4 regions of the Streptomyces sp. NBC_01320 genome follow, and region 2 is predicted to be linked to each of the others. Evidence: riboswitches for the same ligand, from Rfam matches in the RefSeq annotation. Region 2 holds a riboswitch; each other region holds the start of a gene.

What was found. A riboswitch is a leader RNA that binds a small molecule or an ion and turns the genes downstream of it on or off. The one in region 2 is predicted to bind cobalamin.
Region 1: it holds a riboswitch for cobalamin, as region 2 does, so the genes downstream of both, OG395_RS38695 (cobalamin biosynthesis protein) here and OG395_RS44995 (ABC transporter substrate-binding protein) in region 2, are expected to answer to the same signal.
Region 3: it holds a riboswitch for cobalamin, as region 2 does, so the genes downstream of both, OG395_RS11130 (CbtB domain-containing protein) here and OG395_RS44995 (ABC transporter substrate-binding protein) in region 2, are expected to answer to the same signal.
Region 4: it holds a riboswitch for cobalamin, as region 2 does, so the genes downstream of both, OG395_RS21595 (ribonucleoside-diphosphate reductase subunit alpha) here and OG395_RS44995 (ABC transporter substrate-binding protein) in region 2, are expected to answer to the same signal.

The regions. Positions count from the first base shown of each region.
Region 1 is NZ_CP108390.1:8,509,374-8,516,179, reverse strand. Features, by position in the region: gene OG395_RS38715 (alpha/beta hydrolase) at 1-844, opposite strand, end outside; gene OG395_RS38710 (class II aldolase/adducin family protein) at 925-1,638, opposite strand; gene OG395_RS38705 (inorganic phosphate transporter) at 1,921-3,210, shown strand; gene OG395_RS38700 (hypothetical protein) at 3,223-3,456, shown strand; cobalamin riboswitch at 3,815-3,945, shown strand; gene OG395_RS38695 (cobalamin biosynthesis protein) at 4,093-5,073, shown strand; gene OG395_RS38690 (cobyric acid synthase) at 5,070-6,656, shown strand; gene OG395_RS38685 (putative cobaltochelatase) at 6,793-6,806, shown strand, end outside.
Region 2 is NZ_CP108390.1:9,905,528-9,912,333, forward strand. Features, by position in the region: gene OG395_RS44975 (beta-ketoacyl-[acyl-carrier-protein] synthase family protein) at 1-378, shown strand, start outside; partial or broken gene OG395_RS44980 (acyl-CoA dehydrogenase family protein) at 468-2,500, shown strand; gene OG395_RS44985 (acyl carrier protein) at 2,616-2,876, shown strand; gene OG395_RS44990 (beta-ketoacyl-[acyl-carrier-protein] synthase family protein) at 2,873-4,096, shown strand; cobalamin riboswitch at 4,178-4,365, shown strand; gene OG395_RS44995 (ABC transporter substrate-binding protein) at 4,402-5,469, shown strand; gene OG395_RS45000 (FecCD family ABC transporter permease) at 5,466-6,560, shown strand; gene OG395_RS45005 (ABC transporter ATP-binding protein) at 6,557-6,806, shown strand, end outside.
Region 3 is NZ_CP108390.1:2,360,691-2,367,496, forward strand. Features, by position in the region: partial or broken gene OG395_RS11100 (RidA family protein) at 1-214, shown strand, start outside; partial or broken gene OG395_RS58255 (transcriptional regulator) at 287-352, opposite strand; gene OG395_RS11110 (pirin family protein) at 715-1,680, opposite strand; gene OG395_RS11115 (tetratricopeptide repeat protein) at 1,846-2,202, shown strand; gene OG395_RS11120 (GNAT family N-acetyltransferase) at 2,519-3,082, shown strand; gene OG395_RS11125 (CbtA family protein) at 3,150-3,923, opposite strand; gene OG395_RS11130 (CbtB domain-containing protein) at 3,953-4,171, opposite strand; adenosylcobalamin (AdoCbl) riboswitch at 4,175-4,323, opposite strand; gene OG395_RS11135 (histidine phosphatase family protein) at 4,450-5,028, shown strand; gene OG395_RS11140 (Asp23/Gls24 family envelope stress response protein) at 5,326-5,820, shown strand; gene OG395_RS11145 (DUF6131 family protein) at 6,033-6,188, shown strand; gene OG395_RS11150 (dihydrolipoyl dehydrogenase family protein) at 6,347-6,806, opposite strand, start outside.
Region 4 is NZ_CP108390.1:4,791,850-4,798,655, forward strand. Features, by position in the region: gene mctP (monocarboxylate uptake permease MctP) at 1-748, shown strand, start outside; gene OG395_RS21575 (N-acyl homoserine lactonase family protein) at 822-1,532, opposite strand; gene OG395_RS21580 (GNAT family N-acetyltransferase) at 1,711-2,226, shown strand; gene OG395_RS21585 (RNA-guided endonuclease InsQ/TnpB family protein) at 2,242-3,459, opposite strand; partial or broken gene tnpA (IS200/IS605 family transposase) at 3,534-3,920, shown strand; adenosylcobalamin-variant (AdoCbl-variant) riboswitch at 4,080-4,179, shown strand; gene OG395_RS21595 (ribonucleoside-diphosphate reductase subunit alpha) at 4,336-6,732, shown strand; gene OG395_RS21600 (ribonucleotide-diphosphate reductase subunit beta) at 6,732-6,806, shown strand, end outside.

The DNA of each region.
Region 1 (6,806 bases), 1.4 Mb from region 2:
GGGCCGGGACGCCGCGGGCGGTGGCCAGGGCGCGCAGGGTGGTGGCCCAGTCGAGCACGGGGGAGTCCAGGACGAGGCCGCAGATCCGCTCGCGGAGCGCGGAGTTGACGGCCGCGTGCAGCGCCATGGAGGCGCCGGTGGACCAGCCGTGCAGGACGACCTTCTCGGCGCCGTACCGCAAGGCGAAGCGGACGGCCGCGTCCAGGTCGCGCCATTCGGACTCGCCGAGGTGGGCGAGTCCGTCCGGGGAGCGCGGGGCTCCGGGGTCGCCGCGGTAGGCCAGGCCGAGGACCGGCAGCCGCAGCCGGTGCAGGAACTCCATGATGTTCATGGGGTGTTCGCGGGTGGTGCCGAGGCCGTGCACGGTGATGACCCAGGTGTCCCGGGGGCCGGGCACGAACCAGGCGGGCAGGATGCCGAGCTCACCGGGGATCTCGACGTCCCTGTGGTCGAGGCCGAGTGCCGTGCCGGGGTCGCCGCTGTGCAGCGCGGGGGTGATCCTGACCTGGGCGCCGGGTTCCAGGCTGCCGTCGTTGACGCGTTCCAGTCTGCGTACGACGGCGTCGGCGGCGTGCGGTGCCTGCTCGATCACCGGGCCGACGACGGCCTGGACGCCGTCGCCCACCAGTCCGTACGTACCGGGCCGGAGCGCGGCGAAGGAGCGCGTCAGTGTGACCTGCCCGGCCGCCGTGGCGTGCACGGTGAGTTTCCGGTCGGCGGGGAGCGGACGTCCGGACGGCGCCCTCAGGGCGACGTCGCTGGCGTACCGGCCGGCCACGACCGCTGCCGCGCCGACGCCGAGGATGGTGGTGACGGCTGCTGCCGTCGCTGTAGCCGGGCGCACTGCTTCAGTGTCGGAGGGTGTGCCGTGCCCGGCCAGTGGACGGGGGCCGTCCGGTGGCTCGCCGGGCCGCCCTCTCCCGGTCAGCCGGGTTGTCCGTACCCCTTCAGGGCGTCCTGCACGTCGCGCAGCTGAGCGAGGGAGAGCAGGGACGGGGTGTGGCCGGGTACCGAGCTCGCGGTGAGCCAGAGCCTGCACATCCATTCCAGCTGGGCGGTGCGGTCGTAGGCCTCGTCGAGGGTGGATCCGTAGGTGACCGTTCCGTGGTTGCGGAGCAGACAGCCCGTGCGGTCGCGCAGGGCGGCCAGCATGTGCTCGGCCAGCTCCTGCGTTCCGTAGCGCGCATAGGGCGCGGTACGGACGGGGCCGCCGAGCATGGCGGCGGCGTAGTGCACCAGCGGGACCTCGGGGACGAGGGTGGAGACGGCCGTGGCGTGCACGGCGTGGGTGTGCACGACGGCGGCGGCGTCGGTGTGGCGGTAGACCGCCAGGTGGAGCGGGAGTTCGCTGGTCGGGGCAAGGACGCCGAGCACCTGGTTGCCGTGGAGGTCGACGGCCACGGTGTCGCCCGGGCCGAGCCGGTCGTACGGCACACCGCTCGGCGTGACCAGGACGAGGTCGCCGACCCGCGCCGACACATTGCCCGAGGTGCCGACGACCAGGCCCTCCGTCGCGGTCCTGCGGGCGGTGGCGACGACACCGTTCCAGGCCTGCTCGATCGCGTCGCGCGCATCGTTCGCGTCGTGCCCGTTATGACCGTTGTGCCCGTCGCGTGCGTCCTGGTGATGATCGCTCATGGGGGAATCCTGTCAGCGGGGTCGGCGCGGCAGGGGGTCCCGGGTGACCCACATCTCCTTTCGAGGGTTTCCCGGCCCCGGATCACGGGGCGCAACGGGGGGCGGGAGAGGCGAAATCCGGCCACGGCGGGCGCTGCGCCCCGCATCGACTGTCGGTGGCCCGACAAAGAGAACGGCTCAACTCCGTTTGGAGTCACCGCAGGGCCCCGCTCAGTTCATCTTCCGTTCATCCAGGTTGCCTACGTTCCACGTGCCAATGACGTCGAACGATTGCCTGGGTAAATGGAACACATCACGCTGCTACTCGCGATTGTGATCGTGACAGCTCTAGTGTTCGATTTCACGAACGGTTTCCATGACACCGCGAACGCGATGGCGACCACCATCTCGACCGGTGCCCTCAAACCCAAGACGGCGGTGGCCATGTCCGCCGCTCTCAACCTCGTCGGCGCATTCCTGTCGGTGGAGGTCGCCAAAACGATCTCCGGCGGGATCATCAACGAGGAAGGGCTGCGGACAGAAGTCATCTTCGCGGCCCTCGTCGGCGCCATTCTGTGGAATCTGCTGACCTGGCTGGTCGGCCTGCCGTCCAGTTCGTCCCACGCACTCTTCGGCGGCCTGATCGGCGCCGCGGTGATGTCGGCGGGCTGGTCCTCGGTCGACGGCGGCACCGTCGTCACCAAGGTGCTGCTTCCCGCGGTCGCCGCCCCGGTCGTCGCCGGTCTCGCCGCACTGCTGGCGACCAGGCTGACCTACCGGATCGGCGGCGGGATCCGTAACGACGCCCAGGAGAAGGCCACCGCCAAGGGCTACCGGGCCGGCCAGATCGCCTCGGCCGGACTGGTCTCGCTCGCCCACGGCACCAACGACGCGCAGAAGACCATGGGCATCATCACCCTGGCCCTGGTCACCGGTGGCGTCCTGTCCCCCGGCTCGAACCCGCCGGTCTGGGTCATCGTCTCCGCCGGTCTGGCCATCGCACTCGGCACCTACCTGGGCGGCTGGCGCATCATCCGCACCATGGGCAGCGGCCTCACCGAGCTCAAGCCGCCGCAGGGCTTCGCCGCCCAGACCAGCGCGGCCACGGTCATCCTGGCCTCCTCGCACCTCGGCTTCTCCCTCTCCACCACCCAGTCCTGCTCCGGCGCCGTCATGGGTGCGGGGCTCGGCCGCCGGGGCGGTGTGGTCCGCTGGTCCACCGCCACCCGGATGTTCGTCGCCTGGGGTCTGACCCTGCCGGCCGCGGGTCTGGTCGGCGCGGGCGCGGAGTTCCTCACCAAGCAGGGCACCTGGGGTGTCGCCGTCGTCGCCGTCCTGCTCGTCGCGGGCTCCGGAGCGATCTGGCTGCTGTCCCGGCGCAAGCCGGTCGGGCACGACGATGTCGCGCCCACCGGTGAGGACGCCGAACCGGCCGGTGTCATCACCACCGCCATCGCGGCCGTCACCCCGCCGCCGCCCGCCGGGGCGGCCGCGGTCGCCACGGCAGTGGACACGACCACGGACCTCAAGACCACCATCCCGGCCCAGCCCGGAACCGTCGCCGCCGATCCGGCGCGGCCCGCCACGGTGTAAGGACAGATCACCATGAACATCGACTGGGCAGCTCTCGGCTCCGTTTTCGGCGTCTCGCTCGTCGTCACCGTCGCACTGGTGGGCCTCTTCACCCTGGGCATCGTCGGCCTCTCCAAGCAGCCCGAACCGGCCGCGCAGGGCGGCTCCACCGGAGGCTCCCTGGTGCTCGCCCGTGCGGGTGCGTACCTCTGCTTCGGGCTCTGCGCGGCCGCGGTCGCGTACGGGATCTATCTGATCGTCGCCTGAGAGCCTGTCGGGTGACCTTCGATCGGATAGCGGACGCGGTCTGGTGCGTGCGATTCCAAGGCGTCGGGATGTCCTCGGATGGGGTCTCCCCTGCTCGAACGAAGCCGAGAGCCTGGGGAAGGAGCTACTAGGACATTTCGGCAACGCGGGAAGCGTGCGTGCCAGGGCGCGGCCGCCCGATCAGAGGTCACCCGACAGGCTCTGAGCCCCTTCCCGCACTCTCCCATCGGGCCGGACGCACCTCGCGTGTGTCCGGCCCGATGTGCGTCTGCGCACACTGCACCGCCGCAGGTCAACGCCAGGTTGACGGGCGTTCGCGGAGCGTGGTGGACTGCCGGAGCCATTTACGGCGACAGCAGAGGAAGCCGGTGCGAATCCGGCGCGGTCCCGCCACTGTCACCGGGGAGCAGTCCCCCACACCGGAAGTCACGGCTCGCGCATGCGGGTTGGAAGGCCGGGGGAACTGCGGATCCGGGAGCCAGGAGACTCTCGCCGCCGGTCACGTCGAACCAGGGCGCGGACCCTGAGTGAGGACATATCGCCATGCCCGGCTGCCGTGCGTCCGCCGTTTCTGTGCCGCTCCCACCAGGAGTCGGCTGTACGAAGGTCCTTCGAGGCAGTACGGCCGGTTGAGCCGTGCGAGCCGACCGCATCTTCGCGTACGGCGCCGCCGCCGGCCTGATCGGCGATCTGCTGCTCGGTGATCCCCGCCGGGGGCATCCGGTCGCCGCCTTCGGGCGGGCCGCGGCGGGCGTCGAACGGCGTCTGTGGCGCGACCACCGCGGGTGGGGCGCCCTGCACACCCTGGTCTGCGCCGGAGGCGCTGCAGGTGGAGCCGCGCTGGCCGCCCGTGTTGTACGCCGTCGTCCCGCCGCCTCCGTCGCCCTGACCGCGGCCGCCACCTGGTCCGTCGTCGGCGGCACCTCGCTGGGGCGCGAGGCGCGCGCCATCGGCGGCGCGCTCGCCGCCGGTGACATCGAGCTGGCCCGGGAGCGGCTCCCCCATCTGTGCGGGCGCGATCCGCACTCCCTCGACGGGCCGCAGATCGCGCGCGCCGTGGTGGAGTCCGTGGCCGAGAACACCTCGGACGCGGTGGTCGGCGCGCTGGTGTGGGGCGCGCTGGGTGGCGTGCCCGGACTCGTCGCCTTCCGCGCCGTCAACACCCTCGACGCGATGGTCGGGCACAAGTCGCCCCGCCATCTGCGCTACGGCTGGGCCTCGGCCCGCCTGGACGACGTCGTGGGCTGGCCCGGTGCCCGGCTCACCGCCGTGCTCGCCGTGGTTGCCGGGGGGCAGCCGCGTCGAGCGTTGCGGGCCTGGCGGGCGGACGCGGGCAGACATCCGAGCCCCAACGCGGGTCCGGTGGAGGCCTCGTTCGCGGGGGCGCTCGGCGTACGGCTCGGCGGGACCCTCGCGTACGGCGGACGTGTCGAGCACCGGCCGGTACTGAACGGCGCAACCGGCCGTGCGGTGGAGACCGGGGACATCGAGCGCGCGGTGCGGCTGTCGCGCCGGGTGGGGGTGCTGGCCCTCGGCGTGTGCGCGGCGGGCCGGCTGATCGCGGGACGGTGGTCGCCCTCGGGGCGGCGTCCGGCCGCGGGACGGAGCGGGAAATGAGCGGCGGACTGCTGGTCGCCGGAACCACGTCGGACGCGGGCAAGAGCGTCGTCACGGCAGGCATCTGCCGGTGGCTGGTGCGCCAGGGCGTGAAGGTCGCGCCGTTCAAGGCGCAGAACATGTCGCTGAACTCGTTCGTCACCCGCGAGGGCGCGGAGATCGGACGCGCGCAGGCGATGCAGGCGCAGGCCGCCCGGGTGGAACCGACCGCGCTGATGAACCCGGTGCTGCTCAAGCCCGGCAGCGACCGGTCCAGTCAGGTCGTCCTGATGGGCAGGCCGGTGGGCGAGATGAGCGCGCGCGGTTACCACGGAGGGCGACAGGAATCCCTGCTCGGTACGGTCGTTGACTGCCTGGAGCAGCTTCGGAGCACCTATGACGCCGTGATCTGCGAGGGTGCGGGCAGCCCGGCCGAGATCAATCTGCGGCGCACCGACATCGTGAACATGGGGATCGCGCGGGCCGCGCGGTTCCCCGTCGTCGTGGTCGGCGACATCGACCGCGGTGGCGTCTTCGCCTCGTTCTTCGGCACGACGGCACTGCTCAGCGCCGAGGACCAGGCGCTGATCGCCGGCTATCTGGTCAACAAGTTCCGCGGCGACGTGTCGCTCCTGGAGCCGGGTCTCGACATGCTGCACGGGCTGACCGGGCGACGGACGTACGGAGTGCTGCCGTTCGCCCACGGCCTGGGCATCGACGAGGAGGACGGACTGCGGGTCTCGCTGCGCGGGGCCGTACGCGAGTCGGTCGTCGCGCCGCCGCACGGAGAGGACGTGCTGCGGGTCGCGGTGTGCGCCGTACCGCTGATGTCGAACTTCACCGATGTGGACGCGCTGGCCGCCGAACCGGGTGTCGTGGTCCGGTTCGTGGACCGGGCGGAGGAGCTGGCCGACGCGGATCTGGTGATCGTGCCCGGCACGCGCGGGACGGTGAGGGCGCTGGCCTGGCTGCGGGAACGGGGGCTGGCCGACGCGCTGCTGCGGCGGGCGGCGCAGGGGCGTCCGGTGCTCGGCATCTGTGGCGGGTTCCAGGTGCTCGCGGAGCAAATCGAGGACGAGGTGGAATCGCGGGCGGGGCGGGTCGACGGGCTCGGACTGCTGCCGGTGCGTATCCGGTTCGACCACGAGAAGACCCTCGCCCGGCCGGTCGGTACGGCGCTCGGGGAGCCGGTGGAGGGGTACGAGATCCACCACGGGGTCGCCGATGTGCGGGGCGGCGAGCCGTTCCTGGACGGGTGCCGGGTCGGCGCGGTGTGGGGGACGCACTGGCACGGGTCGTTGGAGAGCGATGCGTTTCGGCGTCGGTTCCTGGTGGAGGTCGCGGCAGCGGCGGGGCGGCGGTTCGTGCCGGCGCCGGACACGAGTTTCGGCGCTCTGCGGGAAGAGCAGCTGGACCGCCTGGGGGACTTGATCGAGGAGCACGCGGACACGGGGGCGTTGATGCGGTTGATCGAGGCGGGGGTACCGGAGGGATTGCCGTTCGTGGGCCCTGGGGCACCGGAGGTGCCGGCGGCCCGAGGGCGCGGTGTTGTGGCTGGTGCACGTCGCGCTGACGAGCCCGGGGTGGCTGGGGGGTCGACGTGAGGGGAACGCCTACGGCGGGCTTTCCTCCCCGCCCCGCCCCTTCCCGTAACCGGGGCTCCACCCCGGACCCCAGTCCTCAAACGCCGGACGGGCTGGAACGCGGCCCGCGGATGGATGACGTCGTCAAGGAGGCTTTGTGAGTACCCCGTA
Region 2 (6,806 bases):
GAGGCGGCGCTGCGCGAGGCGGGCTGGGCGCCCCGCGAGGTCGACCACATCAACGCACACGGCACGTCCACTCCGTTGAACGACGCGATGGAGACCGCGCTCATCTCCCGGCTCTTCCCGCACCGGCCCTCGGTCACCGCCCCGAAGGGCGTGGTCGGACACACCCTCGCCGCCTCCGGGGCGATCGAGGCGGTGGCGACCGTACTGACCCTGGAGCAGGGCGTCGTGCCGCCGATCGCCAACCTGGATGCGCTGCCGGACGGGTTCGCGCTCGACTGCGTGACCAAGGAGCCGCGCCGGCAGTCCGTCGAGCGCGCCGTCAGCCACTCCTTCGGCTTCGGCGGACACAACGTCGCTCTCGCCTTCCAGCGCGTCTGACCGGTCGAAGCGCACAGTCGAGGCGCACACAGGTCCCGGTGGGAGCGGCGAGGGTGTGTCCTCGCCGCTCCTGCATCGTTCTCCAGTTCATGACCGCAACGATCGACAGCACCACCGGCCACACCCCTGCTGACGTGTTGAGAGGCGTCATCTTCGGCAGCAACTTCCTTCAGGAGCACGGCTCCTGGCGGCGGCTGATCTCAACGCAACCGTTCCGCCGCCCGGTCGGTGGCGGTCCCGACGAGCGTCTCGCCCTGACGTACGAACGGCTGAGGATCCTCAACAGCGCGCTCGACAGCGCAGCCGGGCCCGCTGCCGACCCACGCGCCCTCGCCGCCCTGCATGAGTGGCTCGGCCCGGTCGATCCGGCGCTCACCACCGTTGCGGGCATCCACTACAACCTCTTCCTCGGCAGCCTCCTCGACCACGCCGGCGAGAGCCGCCGTGACCTGTCGGACTTCCTCAGGTTGCGGCGCATCGGGACCTTCCTCTGTACGGAGGTGGCGCACGGCAATGACGCGGCGGCCGTCGAGACCACGGCGACGTACGACCGCGTACGCGACGGGTTCGTGCTGCACACCCCGCACTCCGGGGCACAGAAGTTCATGCCCAACACCAGCCCGGCCGGCGGCCCCAAGTCAGGACTGGTCGCGGCGCGCCTGCTCGCCGACGGCGCCGACCACGGGGTCTTTCTCTTCCTGGTGCCGCTCACCGACGACACGGACCCTCTCCCGGGGGTACGCGTCCGCAGGCTTCCGGCACGCCTGGGCAGCCCCGTCGACCACTGTCTGACCTCCTTCGACCGGGTCTTCGTGGGGCGTGACGCACTGCTCGGCGGTGAGCACGGACGGATCGGCGACGACGGGGAGTTCAGCAGCGTTCTGCCCAACCGCAGGCGCCGCTTCCTCACCTCGATCGCACGCGTCACGGTCGGGAAGATTTCCATGAGCGCCTGTGCGGTCGGCTCCGCGCGCGCGACGCTCGCCGTCGCCGTGCGCTACGGAGGCCATCGGTACATCTCCGGGCCACGCGCGACGGAACGGGTGCGGGTGATCGCCCACCGCAGCCATCACGGCCCGCTCGCCGAGGCCATGGCCACGGTGTTCGCGATGAGCCTGCTGCACCGCAGGGCCCTCGACCGCTGGGAGGAGCAGCTCGGGACCGGCACGGAGACGGGACGGGCCGAGGCGGAGCGGCTCGTCGCCGTTGCGAAGGGGTGGATCACCTGGCAGGCCCGTGCCGTTGTCGTCGAATGCCGCGAACGGTGCGGAGCGCAGGCACTCTTGGAGAACAACGGCATGACCGAGCTGATCACCGGCGCGGAGGCGGTGATCACCGCTGAGGGCGACAATCTGGCCATCCACGCCAAGGCCGCCGCGGAAATGCTCTTCGCCGCCTCACCGGCCGCGGACGGTGGCACCTCGGGCCGAGCGACCGGAGAGCTCGCCGACCCCCGGTTCCTGGGGTGGCTGCATGCGCAGGTGGAGGTCATCTGGTTCGCCCGCGCCAGGGAGCGGATGAGCAGCGCACCGCACGGTGATCCGCTGGCGCGGTGGAACGCGGCGTCCGGGCCCGCCCTGCGGGGCGTCGAGGCGCACGCCCGCCGACAGGCGGCCGAGGCGTACGCGGAGGCGGTCGCGGAAATGCCCGAAGGTCCTGGCCGCGAGAGGCTGGCCGAGCTGGAGCGGCTGTTCGCCCTTCAGTGGGTGGCCCGCAACAGTGGCGATCTGCTCGCCGCCGGCCATCTGACGGTTGATCAGGTAACTACGCTACCGGAGGCCGTCGAGCAGCTCATCGCCACCGTCGCCGGGCATCTGCCCACCCTGATCGAGTCCTTCGCGCTGCCGGACGAGGTGCTCGCGGACTGGCCCATCGCAGGCGCCGACTACGTCGATGCGTACGACGATCCGGAGGCGTCCTGGCACACCACCGGGGCGCAGGGGGAGCGGTGAAGGCCTCGGCCGAGCGAACTGCCGGGCACCTGTGCCGGGTACGGGACGCGGTCGGGTCCCTCGGAGTCCGGGCCGTTCTGCTGGCGTACTGGGGCACCGTATCCGTCCTCTCCCGGTGCTGTACGAAGCGGCGGATGATCGTTGGCGAATCGGTTCGCCGCAAGGCGTAACCGGCAGATCGGGAGTCAGTTACATCGGCGTCGGGACCGTGCGTGCCGCCGTCCCGGGCATCGCCGGAACCTGCATGACGTGCGCGAACTGTACGACCTAGCGAAGAGGAAGATCATGAGCGCGATTCACCCCAAGATCACCGACGTACTCACGAACACCTTCAAGGTGCCCGCCGCCGAGATCCTTCCCGGTTCCACGATGGACAGCCTGGAGATGGACTCCCTCGCCGTCGCCGAGTTCGCCGTCATCATCAAGGAGACGCTGGGGGTCGAGGCCGACTCCGACAAGCTCTACAAGGACGCCACCCTCGCCGACATCACGACGTTCATCGATGCTGCGGTGAGCGGCGACCCCGCGATGAGCAACGCCCGATGAACAGGCCTGCCGTCGCCGTCACCGGCCTGGGGATGATCACCCCGGTCGGCAACGACACCGACACCACCTGGGACGGGGTGTGCGCCGGGGTCTCACCGGCCCGCACCGTCCCCGAGCTCGAAGGCTGCGCGATCGACTTCGCCTGCACGGTCTCCGGCATCGATCTGGACGAGGCGGTCGGCGGCCGTGCGGCCTTCCGGATGGGGAGGTACGTCAAGTTCGCCGTCCTCGCCGCGCGGGAAGCGGTCGCGGACGCCGGACTGGACCCGGCCGACTGGGACGGCAGCCGGGTCGCCGTGGTCGTCGGCACCAGCAGCGGAGGCTCCGCGGGCCTGACCGAACAGGCCGTCGCCCTCGACCGGCGCGGACCGGGGGCCACTTCACCGGCGGGGATTCTCCTCACCATTCCGAACATGCCCGCTGCGGAGATCGCCATCCGGATGGGGGCGACCGGTCCCAGCCTGGCGCCGTGCACCGCCTGTTCGTCCGGGGTCACCGCGCTCTCCGTCGCCCGGGACCTGCTGGTCACCGGGCAGTGCGACCTCGCGATCGCCGGAGCCACCGAGTCGATCGTCTTCCCGGTCGCCATGACCGGATTCGCCCGGTCCGGTGCCGCCGCGACGAGGGACGGCGACCTGGCCCGCCTCTGCCGGCCCTTCGCGGCCGACCGCGCCGGTCTCGTCATGGGCGAGGGCGCCGCCGTCATGGTGCTGGAACGGGCGGACGACGCACGGGCCCGGGCAGCGGTCCCGCGGGCGCTGCTCGCCGGGACGGGCGCCACGACCGACGCCCACCATCCCACCAGTCCGCATCCGTCCGGCGCCGTCGCCCGGGCCGCGGTCGAGGCCGCGCTGCGCGACGCGGACTGGGGGGCCGAGGACGTGGAACACGTCAACGCGCACGGCACGTCGACACCGTTGGGCGACGCCACGGAAGCCGCTCTCATCAGCCGGGCCTACCCGCACCGGCCACCCGTCACCGCCCCCAAGGGGGTACTGGGCCACTGCATGGGGGCTGCCGGAGCCATCGAGGCGGGGCTGACGATCCTCACGCTGCAGCGCGGCGTCGTACCGCCGATCGCCAACCTGGAAGCCCCGGCGCCCGAGTTCGACATCGACTGCGTCACCGAACAGCCTCGCCACCGGCCCGTCCGGCGCGCCGTGAGCCACTCCTTCGGGTTCGGAGGCCACAACGCCGTGGTCGCCCTCCAGCGCCCGTAGGCATGGGGGGAGCGGGCCGGGGCGGGACGGCCGGGGCGCCTGCGGCCCCACCACACCGCCGACCAGCCGCGCGGGGCAGCGTGATAGCTTGCCAAAGCCAGTCAAACTCCACGTAGGGGTCAGGGAATCCGGTGCGAATCCGGAGCTGACGCGCAGCGGTGAGGGGGACGGGCGGGGCCACGGCCACTGGGACATCCACGGATGTCCTGGGAAGGCGTCCCGTCCGAAGGAACCCGAGTCCGAAGACCTGCTGGCACCTGCCGCCCGGTACCGGGCGGCAGCACTCCGTACACCGGGCTCCGCGCATGGGCCCTGAGACGCAGAGGGACTCCGTGCCGTCCATAGCCAGCCCTGTCCGCGCCGCCGCCCTGCTCGCGGCGGCACTCCTCCTGCTGACCGCGTGCGGCGGAGGGACCGACGACTCCACAGCCAAGTCAGCTGGTGGAAAAGGCTATCCGGTGACGCTCAGGAACTGCGGCCGCACCGTCACCGTCGCAGCCGCACCGCACCACGCCGTCTCCGTCGACCAGGGATCGACGGAGATCCTGCTCTCCCTCGGCCTCGCCGACCGGCTGGCGGCCACAGCCACCTGGACCGACCCGGTGATGAAGGGGCTGGAGAAGGCCAACGCGAAGGTGCCACGTCTCTCGGAGAACCGGCCGTCGTCGGAGAAGGTCCTCGACCAGGAACCCGACTTCGTCAGCGCCTCGTTCGAATCGACCCTCGCCAAGGGCGGCGTCGCCCCCCGAGAACAGTTCGAGGAGCTCGGTGTCCCCACCTACGTGTCGCCCGCCGACTGCACCGGCAAGGACAACAGCGGCGGCGGCGACGGAGCGCGTACCGAAGCACTGACCATGGACAGCGTCTACGGCGAAGTGCGCGACCTGGCCGCGGTGTTCGGTGTCCAGCAGCGCGGAGACGAGCTCGTCGCCCGGCTGCGGGAGCGGGTGAAGAAGGCCACCGACGGCATCGACGTCTCCGACGCCACCCTCCTCTACTGGTTCTCCGACTCCAAGGCCCCGTACCTGGCGGGCTGCTGCGGCGCACCCGGCGTCATCACCAAGGAGCTCGGAGCGAAGAACGTCTTCGACGACACCCATGAGGAATGGCCGCAGATCAGCTGGGAGACCGTCGCCGACCGCAACCCCGACGTCCTGGTCATCGGCGATCTGACGCGCAAGGCACAGACCGCCGAGAGCGCCGCGAAGAAGATCGAGTTCCTGGAGTCCAATCCCGCGACGAAGAACATGGACGCCGTCAGGCACAAGCGGTACGTGCTCCTCAGCGGCCAGGCCATGAACCCGTCCATCCGGACGGTCGAGGGTCTGGAACAGGTCGCCGCCGGGCTGCGGACGTTCGGGCTCGCCGGGTGACGGACACCGAACGGGTCGCAGCGGTACGTACGGAGCAGGCACCCGGAACCGATACGCACCGTAGGCCCGGTGGCACGCGGGGGCTGCGCGACGGCGTGCTGTGGGCCGCGGGCGTCACCCTGCTCGCGCTGTCCGTTGCCGTCGCCGTCACCATCGGCCCCGCCCGGATCTCCGTCGCCGACGTCTGGTCCGCGGTGGCCGCCCATCTCGGGGTGGGCGACTCGCGGCTCACCCCGATCCGGGACGGCATCATCTGGAACCTGCGCATGCCCCGTACTCTGCTCGCCGCCGTGTGCGGCGCCGGGCTCGCGGTGTGCGGCACGGTCATGCAGTCCCTGCTCCGCAACCCGCTCGCCGACCCGTTCGTCCTCGGCGTCTCCTCCGGGGCATCGACGGGCGCGGTCGTGGTCGTCGTACTCGGGGTGGGCGGGGGAGCGGTGTCGATCTCGACCGGGGCATTCTTCGGGGCGCTCTGCTCGTTCGCCCTGGTGCTGCTGCTCAGCCACACCCTCGGCGGTACGACGGACCGGGTGGTCCTCTCCGGCGTCGCCGCGATGCAGCTGTTCTCCGCGCTGACCTCCTTCGTGGTGATGACCTCGGCCGACGCCGAGCAGACCCGAGGTGTGCTGTTCTGGTTGCTCGGCTCGCTCAGCGGGGTCGGCTGGACCGATGTGTGGGTCTGCTTCACCGTGCTCGTCGTGACCCTGCTGATCTGTCTGGGCCACGCCCGTACGCTCGACGCCTTCGCCTTCGGTCAGGACGCGGCCGCCGCACTGGGAGTCAACGTCGGCCGCACCCGGATCGTGCTGCTCTGCACGACCGCGCTGCTGACCGCCGCGCTCGTCAGCTCGGCGGGCGCCATCGGCTTCGTCGGACTGGTGCTGCCCCATGCCGCCCGGGCGCTCACCGGCTCCGGGCACCGGCGGCTGCTACCGGTCACCGCGCTGGCCGGGGCGGTGTTCCTGGTCTGGGTCGACACGCTCGCCCGGACCGTCCTCGACCCGCAGGAGGTGCCGGTGGGCGTCGTCACCGCCCTCATCGGCGTACCCGCGTTCGTATCGGTCCTGTACCGCACCCGGAGGACCACATGACATCCACCGGCACCGCCGCAGGTCTGCGCGCCCAGCGGGTCTCCCGGGAGGCGGGCGGTCGTCTCGTCCTCGACGGGGTCTGCCTCGTCCCCCCGCCCGGCGCGACCGTCGGACTCCTCGGCCCCAACGGGTCGGGCAAGTCCACGCTGCTGCGGGTGCTCGCGGGGGTCCTCGCGCCGTCGGCGGGCGTGGTGACGCTCGACGGCGAACCGCTCGCCGCGATCGGCCGGCGCACCGTCGCGCAGC
Region 3 (6,806 bases), 7.5 Mb from region 2:
TCGGCCGGACACCTCGATCGCATCACCCACGTCGTCAAGGCCGTCGGATACGTCGACACCGCGCCGGACTTCACCGGCCAGTTCGGCGTCATCAATGGCGCCGGCGAGCTGCTCGGCGAAGTCCTCGCGGACAGGGCGTCCACCCCGCAGTGCGATCGGCTCGCGGCCCTCCCCCCTCAACACTCCCGTCGAGGTCGGTATTCACATCGAGCTGCGGCTGAAGGCCGACTGCCGAAGTTCGGGCGGCAACCCACCTTGTCGCGCTGACAGTTCGGTCTGGGGTGGTTCGGCGAGCCGCGCGCCGGAGTTCGGCGACGTCGCCGCCGGCGAGCGCGTAGCTGATAGTTGAGCCCCCTGGTGTCCCGCGGCGGGGCGCCGCCACCGCTCCGGGACAGCCCCGCCGCCTTCCGGGAAAGACACGTGAAGCAATCAGCCGGTCCGGGCGACGTCGAGTCGCAATCGCGCCGAGGCCGGCACGCCGGCCGGCCCATCGCGGACGTCAGCCAGTGAAAACGTCGCCTGACACGCCATCAGCGAAGTCGACATTGGGTCAGCACAAGGTCTGCTGAAGCCGCTGACGGACGACCACACCCTCGGATCGTGGACGCCGCTTCAGGGAACACCGCGAGATGCGACACCCAGCCCCACCCGGACGGCGCAGGGCTGGAGCGCCGCAGAGGGCCCACCGGACTGCCGACTTGGCATTTTCCCAGGTCAGCGCACCCTCCCCCGCGGTTTCAGCGCCACGGGCGGGAGTTCGGGGGCGGGCAGTCGGTCACCGTCGTAGCCCTTCACCTCGCCGAAGCGGGAACTGTTCATCCAGTCCTCGCGGGCCTTCGCAATGTCCTCGTGCGTCCGCCCGATGAAGTTCCACCACATGACGAGCTCCTCCTCGAAGGGCTCGCCCCCGAGGAGCATCAGCCCGGCGTCGGAGTCGGCGCGCAGCGGGAGTTCGGTGCGGCCGCAGCCGAGGTAGAGCATCGATCCGGGCAGCAGGGGCACGCCGTCGACTTCCGCCTCGCCGGACATGGACAGTACGGCGTACTCGAAGTCCGGATCGAGCGGCAGGCGCGCCTGGGCGCCACGAGTCAGGGCGATGTCGGCGCCGACGATCGGGGTGTAGGCGGCGCCGGGAGAGGTGGCGCCGTCCAGCTCGCCGAGGATCACCGTTGCGGCGAGGCCGGGGGCGGTGACGGTCGGCAGGTCGGTGTGATGCTGGAAGTGCGGCTCGACCTGGCGGTGAGCGTCGGGCAGCGCAACCCAGAGCTGGGCGCCGTGCAGAAAGCGAGCGTGCGGCTTCGGGCTCTCCTCGGAGTGGCTGATGGCCCGGCCGGAGGTCATCAGTCCCAGTTCGCGCGGGCGGATCGTCTGCAGGCTCCCCAGGCTGTCGCGGTGAAGCACCTCGCCGTCGTGGAGCCAGCTGACCGTCTGCAGGCCCATGTGGGGGTGGGGGGGCACCTGCATCCCGGGTTCGTCGGCGATGTCGTCGGGGCCGTAGTGATCGACGAAGGCCCAGGCTCCGACCATCCGGCGGCCGAGATTGGGTAGCAGCCTGCGAACCTCGGTGGACTCGCCGAGCTGGACGTGACGCGGGTTGAGGAGTTCACGCACCGGGTCGGCGACGACAAAGCCCCGGCCGCCGCAGACGGAGAGTGCGGCCTGGCGATCGAGATTGCTCATGGCGCTCAACCTATTCCTGTGCCGGCGCGGGCGGTCGATACCCACGCCAAAAGTTTGGTGGAATGTTCAACCATAGTGATGTGTTGTGGAAGCTGACAGCGGGCTGCGCGAACGACGGGACGCATGGCCCGACGGATCGCCGAAAGCCGCGACCGAGGAGGACAAGTGAACGACACCTATTACGAGTTCGGCACGGCAGCCGACCGCTGGGACCGCGCCCGGATGTTCTTCGAGGCCAAGGAGTACCTGACCGCGGCCCGGATCCTGGGCGGACTGGTCGAGGAGGCACCGGAGCAGGTCGCGCCGCGGCTGCTGCTGGCCCGCGCCTATTACCACTCGGCGCGGCTCGGCAAGGCCGAGACGGAGCTGCGGGCGGTGCTGCAGCGCGACCCGGTGGAGCACTATGCGCGGCTGATGCTCGGCCGCACCCTGGAGCGGCAGGGCCGGCAGGAGGAGGCGACGCCTCACCTGAGGATGGCGGCGGCGATGTCGGGGGACTTCGGGGAGGACATGGGCAGCTGAGACGGCGAGGCTTCGGGACGGACGCTGTCCGACGGGGAAGCCCCGCCCTCCTTCCCGGCCGCTGTGGGTGCAAGACGGTGGGCCCGGTCGGCGAACGCATGCCGCCCGGGCCCTCCGTTGCGGACGGGCCGTGTCCACGTGCGTCGGCCCGGGAGGTGCCGGCGGCGTCGACCGGGGCCCGTGTCAGCGGAAGGCCGCCACGTGGTCCTCCGCGCACTGCTCGAAGGTCAGGGCACGGCTGCCCACCCCTTCAGGCAGCAAAGAATCCGATTATTCCGGTGCGCCGAGGCTCGCCGCCGTGATAGTCCGACGGGTCATGGGAGATCTTGTGACACCTCGACTCGTACTCCACCCGTTGAGTCCCGCCGAGGCGGAGAACGTAGTGGCCCGCCGTCCGGGGCCAGGGGCCCTATGGGCACCGGAGTACCCTACCGACGGCGACGCGGCCGGGGCCGGGCATTTCCTGGAGCATTGCGCCGACACCGGCAACCCCCAGCCGTTCGGCGCCTACGAGATCCGCCTCCGCCAGGACGGACACGCCATAGGCGGAGTGGGCTTTCACGGCGCTCCGAACGCGGAGGGGCAAGTGACGATCGGCTACGGCCTGACCCCTGCGGCGCGTGGTAAGGGGTACGCCTCCGAGGCGCTGCGGGCGCTGCTGGAGCTCGCCCGCGACGAGGGCATCGCCGCCGTGAAGGGCGATGCCGACCTCGACAACATCGCGTCCCAGCGTGTCATGGTGGCGGCAGGCATGTGTTTCGTCAGGGCGGACGACCGGGTGAAGCACTTCCTCATCGAATGGTCGGACACGCCGGAGGCGCCGGACGCAACGGAGATGACGTACGTGGCTGAAGCCACCGACGCGACGGACGCCGCATAAAGGGCAGAACCCGCCGGGACACTCCGGCGGGTTCTGCCGTCATACGGCCGACGAGTCGGCCGGCGCCTCAGCTCGCAGCGGCGGCCGCATGGGACGTGGTACCGCCCTCGGACGTCACCGTGCCGGTCTTCGGCACCAGCAGTCGCTCGGTCAGATAGCCGAAGACCAGACCGAAAGTGGTCCACAGCGTGACCTGAACGGCGAGGGTGGCGAGGCGGAACTCCCACAGCAGACTGGCCGGGAAGTCCTTTCCGACCTCATTGAACGAGGGCAGGAAGCCGTAGGCCAGCCCGATGACGAGCACATAGGCGGCGGACGCCGCAATGGACGCGTTCCAGTTGCCGAGGCGGGGAGCCAGCCGCTTGCCGAAGATGACGGCAGCGACGGCCAGCAGCACGCTGAGGGCGACCATCAGGAAGAACAGGGTGGTGCGTTGGCCGATCGTGTCGGGGTTTCCGACAGCCGGCGGATTGGCCGGGTACTTGAGGAATGGCACCACATACACGGTCAGCAGGGCGCCGAACGCGATCAATGCGGCCGTGGCCCTCGGGCCGAACCTGCCGATGCGGCCGAGGGCGTAGCAGAAGACCAGCGCGGCGATGCCGCCGATAGCCACGCCGAAGACCAGGACACCGGTGGCGAGACCCGCGGTGGACTGCATCGTGCGGCTGACGACTTCCTCGCCGCCGCCGTGGTCGTGGCTGTGAGCCTCTTCGAGCGCGATCGCCGCGTCCACCCGGGATTCACCGAGGAAGTAGGCGACGGCAAGAGCGAGCGCGCCCGCGGCAAGTCCGGCCAGCATGCCGCGGACGAGCAGGGCTCTGACGGATATGGAGTTCATGAGCGGGTTCCCCTGGGGTGCGCAGCGTGTCAGTGGCAGGGGAAACCGAGCAGGTGGCGACCGTCGTGAACCCACTCGTGGACACCTTCGCCGGAGATGACGGCGGTGGCACCCTGCTCGGCGCCGACGAAGTACAGCAGGACGAGCATGAGGATGCCGAAGAAGACCGCCCACGGGGCAATGGCCTTCAGCGAGATGGGGGTGATGGCGGGTGTTGCGACGCTTGCGGGGGCAGCAGTCTGTGCCATGGCAGAACCTCCTGGGGGAACACGCGTCCCGATCGTGGTACCTGAGACGACAGTGCCGGGTCTGACTTCCCGTACGGGTACGGGTTCACAGTGGCGCGACCGTGCCGGATTCTCACCGGACTTCCATCACACCGTCGTCATGTTCGTCGCGACCATACCGCCTGCGGGCACGCGCCGCCATGGCGCCATCCGCGGGGCCGGGAGGCCCGGATGCCATGGTGTGCTTACCCGAGAGGCCACAGTTCAGGGAGTTGACACCGGTGTTGACGGTACAGGTGATGTTGATCTCACCGGCGCTCAACGCGGCGCTGCGTGAAGCCCGTTTCGACGGCGACGCCCCGCTCGACGCGTCCGGTGTCCGGCGGGCGCGTGCGGCCGCGGACGCGATGCCTGCCGCCGACCGCCGGGTGTGTGGCACGGACGAGCGGTGCGCCGGGACCGCCGAGGCGTTGGGGCTGCGGTCCGATCCCGAACCGGCCCTCCGTGGCTGGGACTTGGGGCGCTGGAGCGGGCAGCGGCTGGCTGAGGTGAGCGAGGCCGAGCCGGAGGCGGTGTCGGACTGGCTGTCCGGCCCTTCGGCGGCACCGCACGGCGGTGAGTCGCTGCTGGACCTGTGCACGCGGGTCGGCGGCTGGCTGGACTCGTTGCATCGGGACGGCGCCGGTGACAGCCGCGTGATCGCCGTGGCCGAACCCGCAGTGGTACGCGCCGCGATCGTGCATGCGCTGGACCTTCCGCCGCAGACGTTCTGGCGGTTGGACGTCGCCCCGTTGACGCTGACCGAGCTCAGCGGCCGGTCCGGCCGCTGGAACCTGCGCTGCGGGCGGTCCCTGAGCACCGGAGCCGACGTCCCGTAATCCGGCGTCGGCCTCCACCACCGGACCGGCCCACCACGCCGGTGGCATCAGGTCACACCATCCCCGACGACCGGTCGGCCTGTTCGAGTCCGCCGACGGAGAGACCGAAGCGGTCGTGGAGGCGGAGCCCAGGAAGGCGGGAGGACGAGAAGGGGCAGTCCGCCCACCCGCCCCTCTCTCCGCGCGGGCCCGCCCGTGGGTCCGCCTACACCCGTACCGCTCGAGCAACATGGACAAATGGTACGTAAACTGGCCAAGGCGTTCGAACCCACCTTCTCATCGGAAGGGCGACCGACCATGACCGATCAAACACAGGTGAACCGGCCCGAAACCACGCGCTCGCAATCCGAGGCCACGCACGCGGCAGGACCGCACGGCGGAAACCGCCGAACGGAACCTGGGTCTCGGGGCCGAACCACGATCGCCGATGGCGTGGTGGCGAAGATCGCCGGGCTGGCGGCCCGGGGTGTGCCCGGAGTCCAGGGCATGGGAGGGGGATTCGCCCGCGGTATGGGGGCCGTGCGGGAGCGGGTACCCGGAGCGGGAGGTCAGTCCGTCACCAGCGGTGTCAAGGTCGAGGTCGGCGAGGTCCAAACGGCGGTCGACCTGTCGATCATCGTCGAATACGGATACTCGATCGTCGAGCTCACGGGCGACGTCCGGACCGAAGTGATCGCCGCCATCGAGCGGATGACCGGTCTGGAGGTCGTGGAGGTCAACATCTTGGTGAGCGACGTGAAGCTGCCCGACGAGGAAGAGCAACAGGAGGTGCCGGAGAGGCGGGTCGCGTAGCGGTTCGCCGGACCGGATCGCGCCTGGTCGAGAAGGCCCATCGGACCGCCTCGGCGGCGCGGAACACCCCGGCTGTCACGTGTGATCCACTGCGGTCCCGGCCAGGGATTCCCGGCCCTGGACGGCAGTACGAGCAACGGCAGTCGTCTGCCACGCCGAGACACGCCGTCCGGCGCATACTCGGAAGTGGCCCTGAAAGATTGGGGGACGCAATGATCGTCCTCGGAGTCATTCTGCTCGTGATCGGCATGGTGGCCGGAATTTCCATCTTGTGGACCATCGGCGTCGCCCTCGTGCTGATCGGTGCGGTCCTCTGGATTCTCGGTGCTGTCGGCCACGGGATGGGTGGACGGCGCCACTACTGGTGAGAACCGGAAAAAACGCTTCGCCCCGTGAGCTCGCCGGCACTTCGGGGACGTAGTTGCAGCGTGCACCTGCGCGGGACGAAGCACCCCGGCGACGGGTCCCGCTGTGCCTCCGAGGGACGGCGGGACCCGTCGCCGACGCACCGGCTCACCAGCCGTCCTCAGCCGCGGTACGCCTCCAGCAGGCGCAGCCACACCTCGCTGATCGTCGGATAGGCGGGGACCGCGTGCCAAAGCCGGTCGATGGGGACCTCACCCGCAACGGCCACCGTGGCCGAGTGCAGCAGCTCCCCGATGCCGGGGCCGACGAAGGTGACGCCGAGTACGATCTCGCGGTCGAGGTCGACGATCATGCGGGCGCGGCCCCGGTAGCCGTCCGCGTACAGTCCGGAGCCGGCGACGGCGGCGAGGTCGTGGTCGACGGCGCGGACCCGGTGCCCGGCGCGCTCGGCCGCGGCGAGGGTGAGCCCGACGGATGCGGCCTCCGGGTCGGTGAAGACGACCTGGGGGACGGCCGCGTGGTCGGCGGTGGCGGCGTGTGCGCCCCAGCGCGCGGTCGACAGCGGCGCGGTGCCCTGCGCTCGGGCGGCGATCGCGGCACCCGCGATGCGGGCCTGGTAT
Region 4 (6,806 bases), 5.1 Mb from region 2:
CCTGCTGGCGTTGCTCGGCTTCATGGCGATCGCCGCCGGAGTCAAGGTGGAGAACGGACAGTTGGCGATCCCGCAGCTGTTCGAGAACATGTTCCCCGACTGGTTCGCCGGTGTGGCGTTCGCCGCGATCGGCATCGGCGCGCTGGTGCCCGCCGCGATCATGTCGATCGCCGCGGCAAACCTCTTCACCCGGAACATCTACAAGGACTTCCTGAAGCCCGACGCGACCCCGGCCCAGGAGACGAAGGTCTCCAAGCTGGTGTCGCTGCTGGTGAAGGTCGGTGCGCTCGTCTTTGTCCTCACCATGGACAAGACGGTCGCGATCAACTTCCAGCTGCTCGGCGGGATCTGGATCCTGCAGACGTTCCCGGCGCTGGTCGGCGGCCTGTTCACCCGATGGTTCCACCGCTGGGCGCTGCTCGCGGGCTGGGCCGTCGGCATGGTGTACGGCACGCTCGCCGCGTACGGAGTGGCGAGCCCGACCCAGGCGCACTTCGGCGGATCCTCGAAGGAGATCCCGGGGATCGGCGAGATCGGCTACATCGGTCTGACGGCGTTCGTGCTGAACGCCGTGGTGACCGTGGTGCTGACGTTCGTCCTGAACGCGGTGAAGGCCCCGGCGGGCGTCGACGAGACCTCCCCGGCGGACTACACGGCGGACGCGGGCGACCCGGGCGTCCGGGTGGAACTCCCGTCGGCCAGGCCCGAGTCGAGCCCGTCACCCGACGCGAGCCCGTCCGCCGGCTAGAAGACTGCTGAAAATCTTGTCGAAGGGTCCAGTCCTGTCCTGGGTAGCCGGGTATCGCCTGGGGTGGATGTTCTCAGCCGCTCCGACGGGGCGGCTCCCAGACCGAGCAGTCGTGTGCGAAGAGCACGCGTCGGGGGTCGAAGTCGGTGAGCCGCTCCAGCCATCGTTGATAGGTCGGAAGCGGCTGCTCCAGACCCTGGAGCGTGGCCTGGCGGGCAAGGTGATCCGACGCGAAATGGGACGCGAAGTCGTGCGCCTGACCGGCGAGGACCACCGTCCCATCGCTCTCCCTGACCACCAGCGACTGGTGCCCGTCGGTATGCCCGGGGGTCGGAATGATCCAGACTCCAGGCCAGACCTCGGCTTCGCCGCCGATCTCCTCGTAGGTCGCACCGGGGAAGTCGATGAGTTCGTCAATCGTGTAATCGCCTTGGCGAGCAGTGGCCAGCTCCACGGCCTGCACCAGGATCGGCTTTCTGGCCAGCAAGGGGTTCCCGCCGCAGTGGTCGAAGTGAAGGTGGCAGTTCACGACCAGGGAGACATCCGCGAGGGTGACGCCGACCGCCGCGAGGGCGCCCTCCAGCGGCCGTCGTTGAGGGCGGTAGTGGGCCTCGGCCTCGGGATCGGCGGATCCGACACCGGTGTCAAAGAGGATCAGTCCTTCATCGCGCCGCACCAAATAGGCGAGCACGGGTTCAACCCGCGGCTGAGGGCCGCCGGTCTCGGATGCAGGTCGGACGAAGTACCCCAGGTCGAGTCGATGCACCGCTGCGTTCCGCTCCATCCGGTCATGATGGCGCACCGTTGTGTTCTTTCCGGGTTGTCCACCGACAGCGGACACGGCGGGCTCACAGCGAAAACAGCTGGCCTGAGCAGCCGTCAGCGTTAGGGCCTTTCGTCTGGATCAGGCCCGATCCGGAAGACAGTCCCTGGTTCCCTCGCCGGTACGGCACACCCCCGGCATGGACCTGTTGATCCGCCCGATCACCCCAGCGGAACACACCGCCCTCGGGGAGATCACCGCCCACGCCGACCTCGACGACGGTCTGCTCGACTTCGGCGCCGACGATCCGTATCTCGAAAAGCTCCGGGCCGTGCTCCGTCGCGTCGCCGAGGCCGAGGTGTTCGTCGCCGTCGGTGCCGACGGCACGCTCCTCGGCGGAGTCACGTATGCACCGCCCGGCAATACGTGGGCTGACGTCGCCGGCCCCGACGAGGCCGAGTTCCGGATGCTCGCCGTCGCACGGGAGACGCGCGGCCTTGGCGCCGGCGAGGCGCTCGTACAGGCCTGTATCGACCGGGCTCGCGGCACGGAAGGCATCGCGCGGCTCGTCCTGTCGACGACGCCGGCCATGCTCGCGGCCCACCGGGGCTACCGCCGCCTGGGCTTCGTACGGACTCCGGAGCGCGACTGGGATCCCATTCCAGGTCTCCCGCTGCTCACGTACAGCCTGAGCCTGTCAACTACCCGTCGCTGAGGCGATGGGCTTGCGTTACGCGACATCACTGGCGGTGATGCGTTGTCCGCGTTCAGCCGTCCGCCGTGGAGGCGGGACGGCAGGGGCCGTTGACGGGGCCCCGCGTCGCCACAACGTCCACGCGCGGGCGCGGATGTTGCGGGAGCCGTTCCGGTCGGCGTGATCAACGAATCCGCACGACCGGCACACGAACCGGGCCTGGGAGACCCGGTTCGCCTTGTCGATGTGCCCGCACTGGGCGCAGGTGCGGGAGGTGTACGCCGGGTCGACGTACACCACCGGCACTCCTGCCCGGCGGGCCTTGTACACGATGAACTCTCCCAGCTGGGCGAAGGCCCAGGTGTGGAGCGTGGCCCGTTGGGGCTTGCGAAGCCGTACCCTCGCCCGGATGCCCGTGAGGTCTTCCAGGGCGATTCCGCGCGAGGTGCGTTCAGCCTCGGCCGCGATATGTTTCGCGATCTTGTGGTTGATGTCCCGGGCCCGCCGCGCGTCCTTGCGGCGCCGCCGTACGGCGCGGCGCATGGCGGACTTGGTGTTCTTCTTCTGCAGCTTGGTGCGCAGCTTCCGGTCGCGGAGCCGCATGCGGTTGAGCTGCCGTCCGGCCATGATGCGGCCGTCCGAAGTGGTGGCGATGTTCACGATCCCCAGATCAACCCCAAGGAAATCCACCGGATCGGTATTCAGTTCCGCTTCGGGCACCTCGCAGGTCGCGACCAGGTACCAGGAGCCGTCCCGGCACACCAGATCCGACTCACCCTTGCGATAGCGGGCGAGGGTGGCCAGCTGCTCCGTACTGCCGGTGAACGCGACTCCCTTGACCCGCCCGGCAGTCGTCCAGATCGAGACGGTGCGCGTGTCCATCTGCCAGGACAGCATCCGGTCGTCATAGGGCTGGGCCGCATGGGACCGGAAGGAGACCGGCTTGCCGGTGGTCTGGCGGTGGCGCTTCGTGCCGGGCCTGCCGAGGTTCCCCGCCCGCAGGTTCGCCTGCAGCGTGGTGTACGCGTCGCAGGTCTTCTTGATCACGTGCTGGGCGGCCTGCGCTCCCAGCCCCCACCGCTCCTTCACCTCGGCGTAGGTGTGCTCGCGCAGCGCGAAGTTCCGGAACGTTTCCCTCTCGAACGCAACCTCACTCGCCCACGAGGCTGCCTCGTTGCAGGCACGCAGGGTCGCCTCAAGTGCCGCCGCCTGCACGGACGTCGGTAAGAGCTTGACCTGCACCACCAGCTTCACCCGGCCAGACTAACGCCCAAGATTGACCCACGTCCTGAGATTAGGCACTACACACCGATATACACGGAGGAAGAATGATCATTCATACCCTGCACGCCCACTTGGTCTTCATCCCCACATACGGCGGGGCGTGTTCACCGACGAGATCCTGATGCGCTGCGCGCAGGTCATGGGGGACGTGCGAGCGGACTTCGGTACCACGCTGGTCGAGTTCAACGGCAAACAGGACCAAGTACGTTCATCTCCTGGTCCACTACTCGCCCAAAGTCGCGCTCTCCGAACTCGCCGGCTGCCTCAAGGACGCCTCCACTCGCCACCTCCGACAGGACTTGCCCGACCTCACCCACAAGTACCTGTGGGGCCAGCACTTCTGGTCACCGTCCCGCTTCGCCCCGTCCTGCGGCGGGGCACCCCTGTCCCTCATCAAGGAGTACATCGAGCAACAGAAACGACCCACCTGACCTTCGAAACTGTTCCAGCACTCCGCACCTACGAGCCACGGGAAACAATTCCTCCCGGGCCCAAGCATCGGGACTCCTTGTACGATCATGCTGAACCCGTACGACACAACATGTGGGGGCCGCCTCATCGGGCGGCCCCCACATGTATGCTCGTGCTCGCTGTCGCCGCAGGGAAATCCGGTGCGAATCCGGAACTGTCCCGCAACGGTGTATTCGGTGCCCCTTTGCGCACCCTGAAAGTCCGAGGACCTGCCGACAGCGCGTCCGGCTCGACCGATCCGGACGCCCAGACGTCCGGGCCTCGCGGATGGGCCGGTGGACGCCGCACGCAGTGCTGCCCTCCTTCTTCGGGCATGCCTCCGCGCGGCTGCCCCGCTCCCCCGCCGGCCCCGAGCCGAGCGAGGGAGAGCACCACGTGACCATCGCGCCAGCCGATCCGGCTTCAGTCGCCGAGTCCGCGGGAACCACGAACGACGGACCCGGTACCGCACTGCTGCGGACCCTGACCGACCTCACTGCCGATCTGCCCGACACCGACCCCGGTCGCGTCGCCGCCGCCGCGCTGCGCGGCCGCAACGCCGCGTCGGACGAGGCGGAGTTGCGCGCGCTGGCCACCGAGGCCGCCGCGGGTCTGATCGCCGAGGACCCCTCGTACTCCCGGCTCGCCGCCCGCCTCCTGACCCGCACCATCGCGGACGAGGCGGCCGGTCAGGGCGCGCTGTCGTTCTCCGCCTCGGTAGCCGTCGGCCACCGCGAAGGTCTGATCGCGGACCGCACGGCCGCGTTCGTGGCACTCCACGCGGCCCGGCTCGACGCGCTGGTCGAGCAGTCCCTCGCCGACGGCGCCGACGACCGGTTCGGCTACTTCGGGCTGCGGACGCTGCACAGCCGCTATCTGCTGCGCCACCCGCTCACCCGCCAGGTCATCGAGACGCCGCAGCACTTCATGCTGCGCGTCGCCGCCGGTCTCGCCGAGGACGAGTCGGTACGCGCACTGGACGAGGTCGCCTCGCTGTACGGCCTGATGAGCCGCCTCGACTACCTCCCCTCCTCCCCCACACTCTTCAACTCCGGCACCCGGCACCCGCAGATGTCCTCCTGCTATCTGCTGGACTCGCCGCTGGACGAGCTCGACTCGATCTACGACCGCTACCACCAGGTGGCGCGGCTCTCCAAGCACGCGGGCGGCATCGGCCTGTCGTACTCCCGGATCCGCGCCCGCGGCTCACTGATCCGCGGCACCAATGGGCACTCCAACGGCATCGTGCCGTTCCTGAAGACGCTCGACGCCTCGGTCGCCGCAGTGAACCAGGGCGGCCGCCGCAAGGGCGCCGCCGCCGTCTACCTGGAGACGTGGCACGCGGACATCGAGGAATTCCTGGAGCTGCGCGACAACACGGGCGAGGACCAGCGGCGTACGCACAACCTCAACCTGGCGCACTGGATCCCGGACGAGTTCATGCGCCGGGTCGACGCGGACGGCGACTGGTCGCTGTTCTCCCCCGCCGACGTGCCGGAACTGGTCGACCTGTGGGGCGACGAGTTCGACGCCGCGTACCGGGCCGCCGAGGCCAAGGGCCTGGCCCGCAAGTCGATGCCCGCGCGTGAGCTGTACGGCCGGATGATGCGGACGCTCGCGCAGACCGGTCAGGGCTGGATGACGTTCAAGGACGCCTCCAACCGGACGGCCAATCAGACGGCCGAGCCGGGTCGCGTCGTCCACTCGTCGAACCTGTGCACCGAGATCCTCGAAGTCACCGACGACGGCGAGACCGCCGTCTGCAACCTCGGTTCGGTCAACCTCGGTTCGTTCGTGGCCGACGGCGACATCGACTGGGAGCGGCTGGACGCCACCGTCCGTACCGCCGTGACGTTCCTCGACCGGGTCGTCGACATCAACTTCTACCCGACCGAGCAGGCCGGCCGCTCCAACGCTCGCTGGCGTCCGGTGGGGCTGGGCGCGATGGGGCTCCAGGACGTCTTCTTCCGGCTGCGGCTGCCGTTCGACTCCCCCGAGGCCCGCGCGCTCTCCACGAAGATCTCCGAGCGGATCATGCTCGCCGCGTACGAGGCGTCCTGCGACCTCGCCGAGCGTTCCGGTCCGCTGCCCGCCTGGTCAAAGACGCGCGCCGCCCGCGGCGTACTGCACCCCGACCACTACGACACCGAGCTGAGCTGGCCGGAGCGCTGGCAAGCGCTGCGCGCCCGGATCGCACAGACCGGCATGCGCAACTCGCTGCTGCTCGCCATCGCTCCGACCGCCACGATCGCCTCGATCGCCGGGGTGTACGAGTGCATCGAGCCGCAGGTCTCCAACCTCTTCAAGCGCGAGACCCTCAGCGGTGAGTTCCTCCAGGTCAACGCCTACCTGGTGAACGAGCTGAAGCAGCTGGGCGTGTGGGACGCGCGGACCCGCGAGGCGCTGCGCGAGGCGAGCGGCTCGGTGCAGGGCTTCGCCTGGATCCCGGAGGACGTACGGGCGCTGTACCGCACGGCGTGGGAGATCCCTCAGCGCGGTCTGATCGACATGGCGGCGGCGCGTACACCGTTCCTGGACCAGAGCCAGTCGCTGAACCTGTTCCTGGAGACGCCGACGATCGGCAAGCTCTCCTCGATGTACGCCTACGCCTGGAAGCAGGGGCTCAAGACGACGTACTACCTGCGCTCACGCCCGGCCACCCGGATCGCCCGGGCGGCGTCCGGTCAGGCCACGGTCGCCGCTGCCCTTCCCGGACAGCAGGCTTCGGCTCCCGACGCGGACGCGATCGCCTGTTCCCTCGAAAACCCCGAGTCCTGCGAGGCCTGCCAGTAATGAGCTCAACCGACAAGAATCTGCTCGACCCGGGCTTCGAACTGACCCTGCGGCCCATGCGCTACCCGGACTTC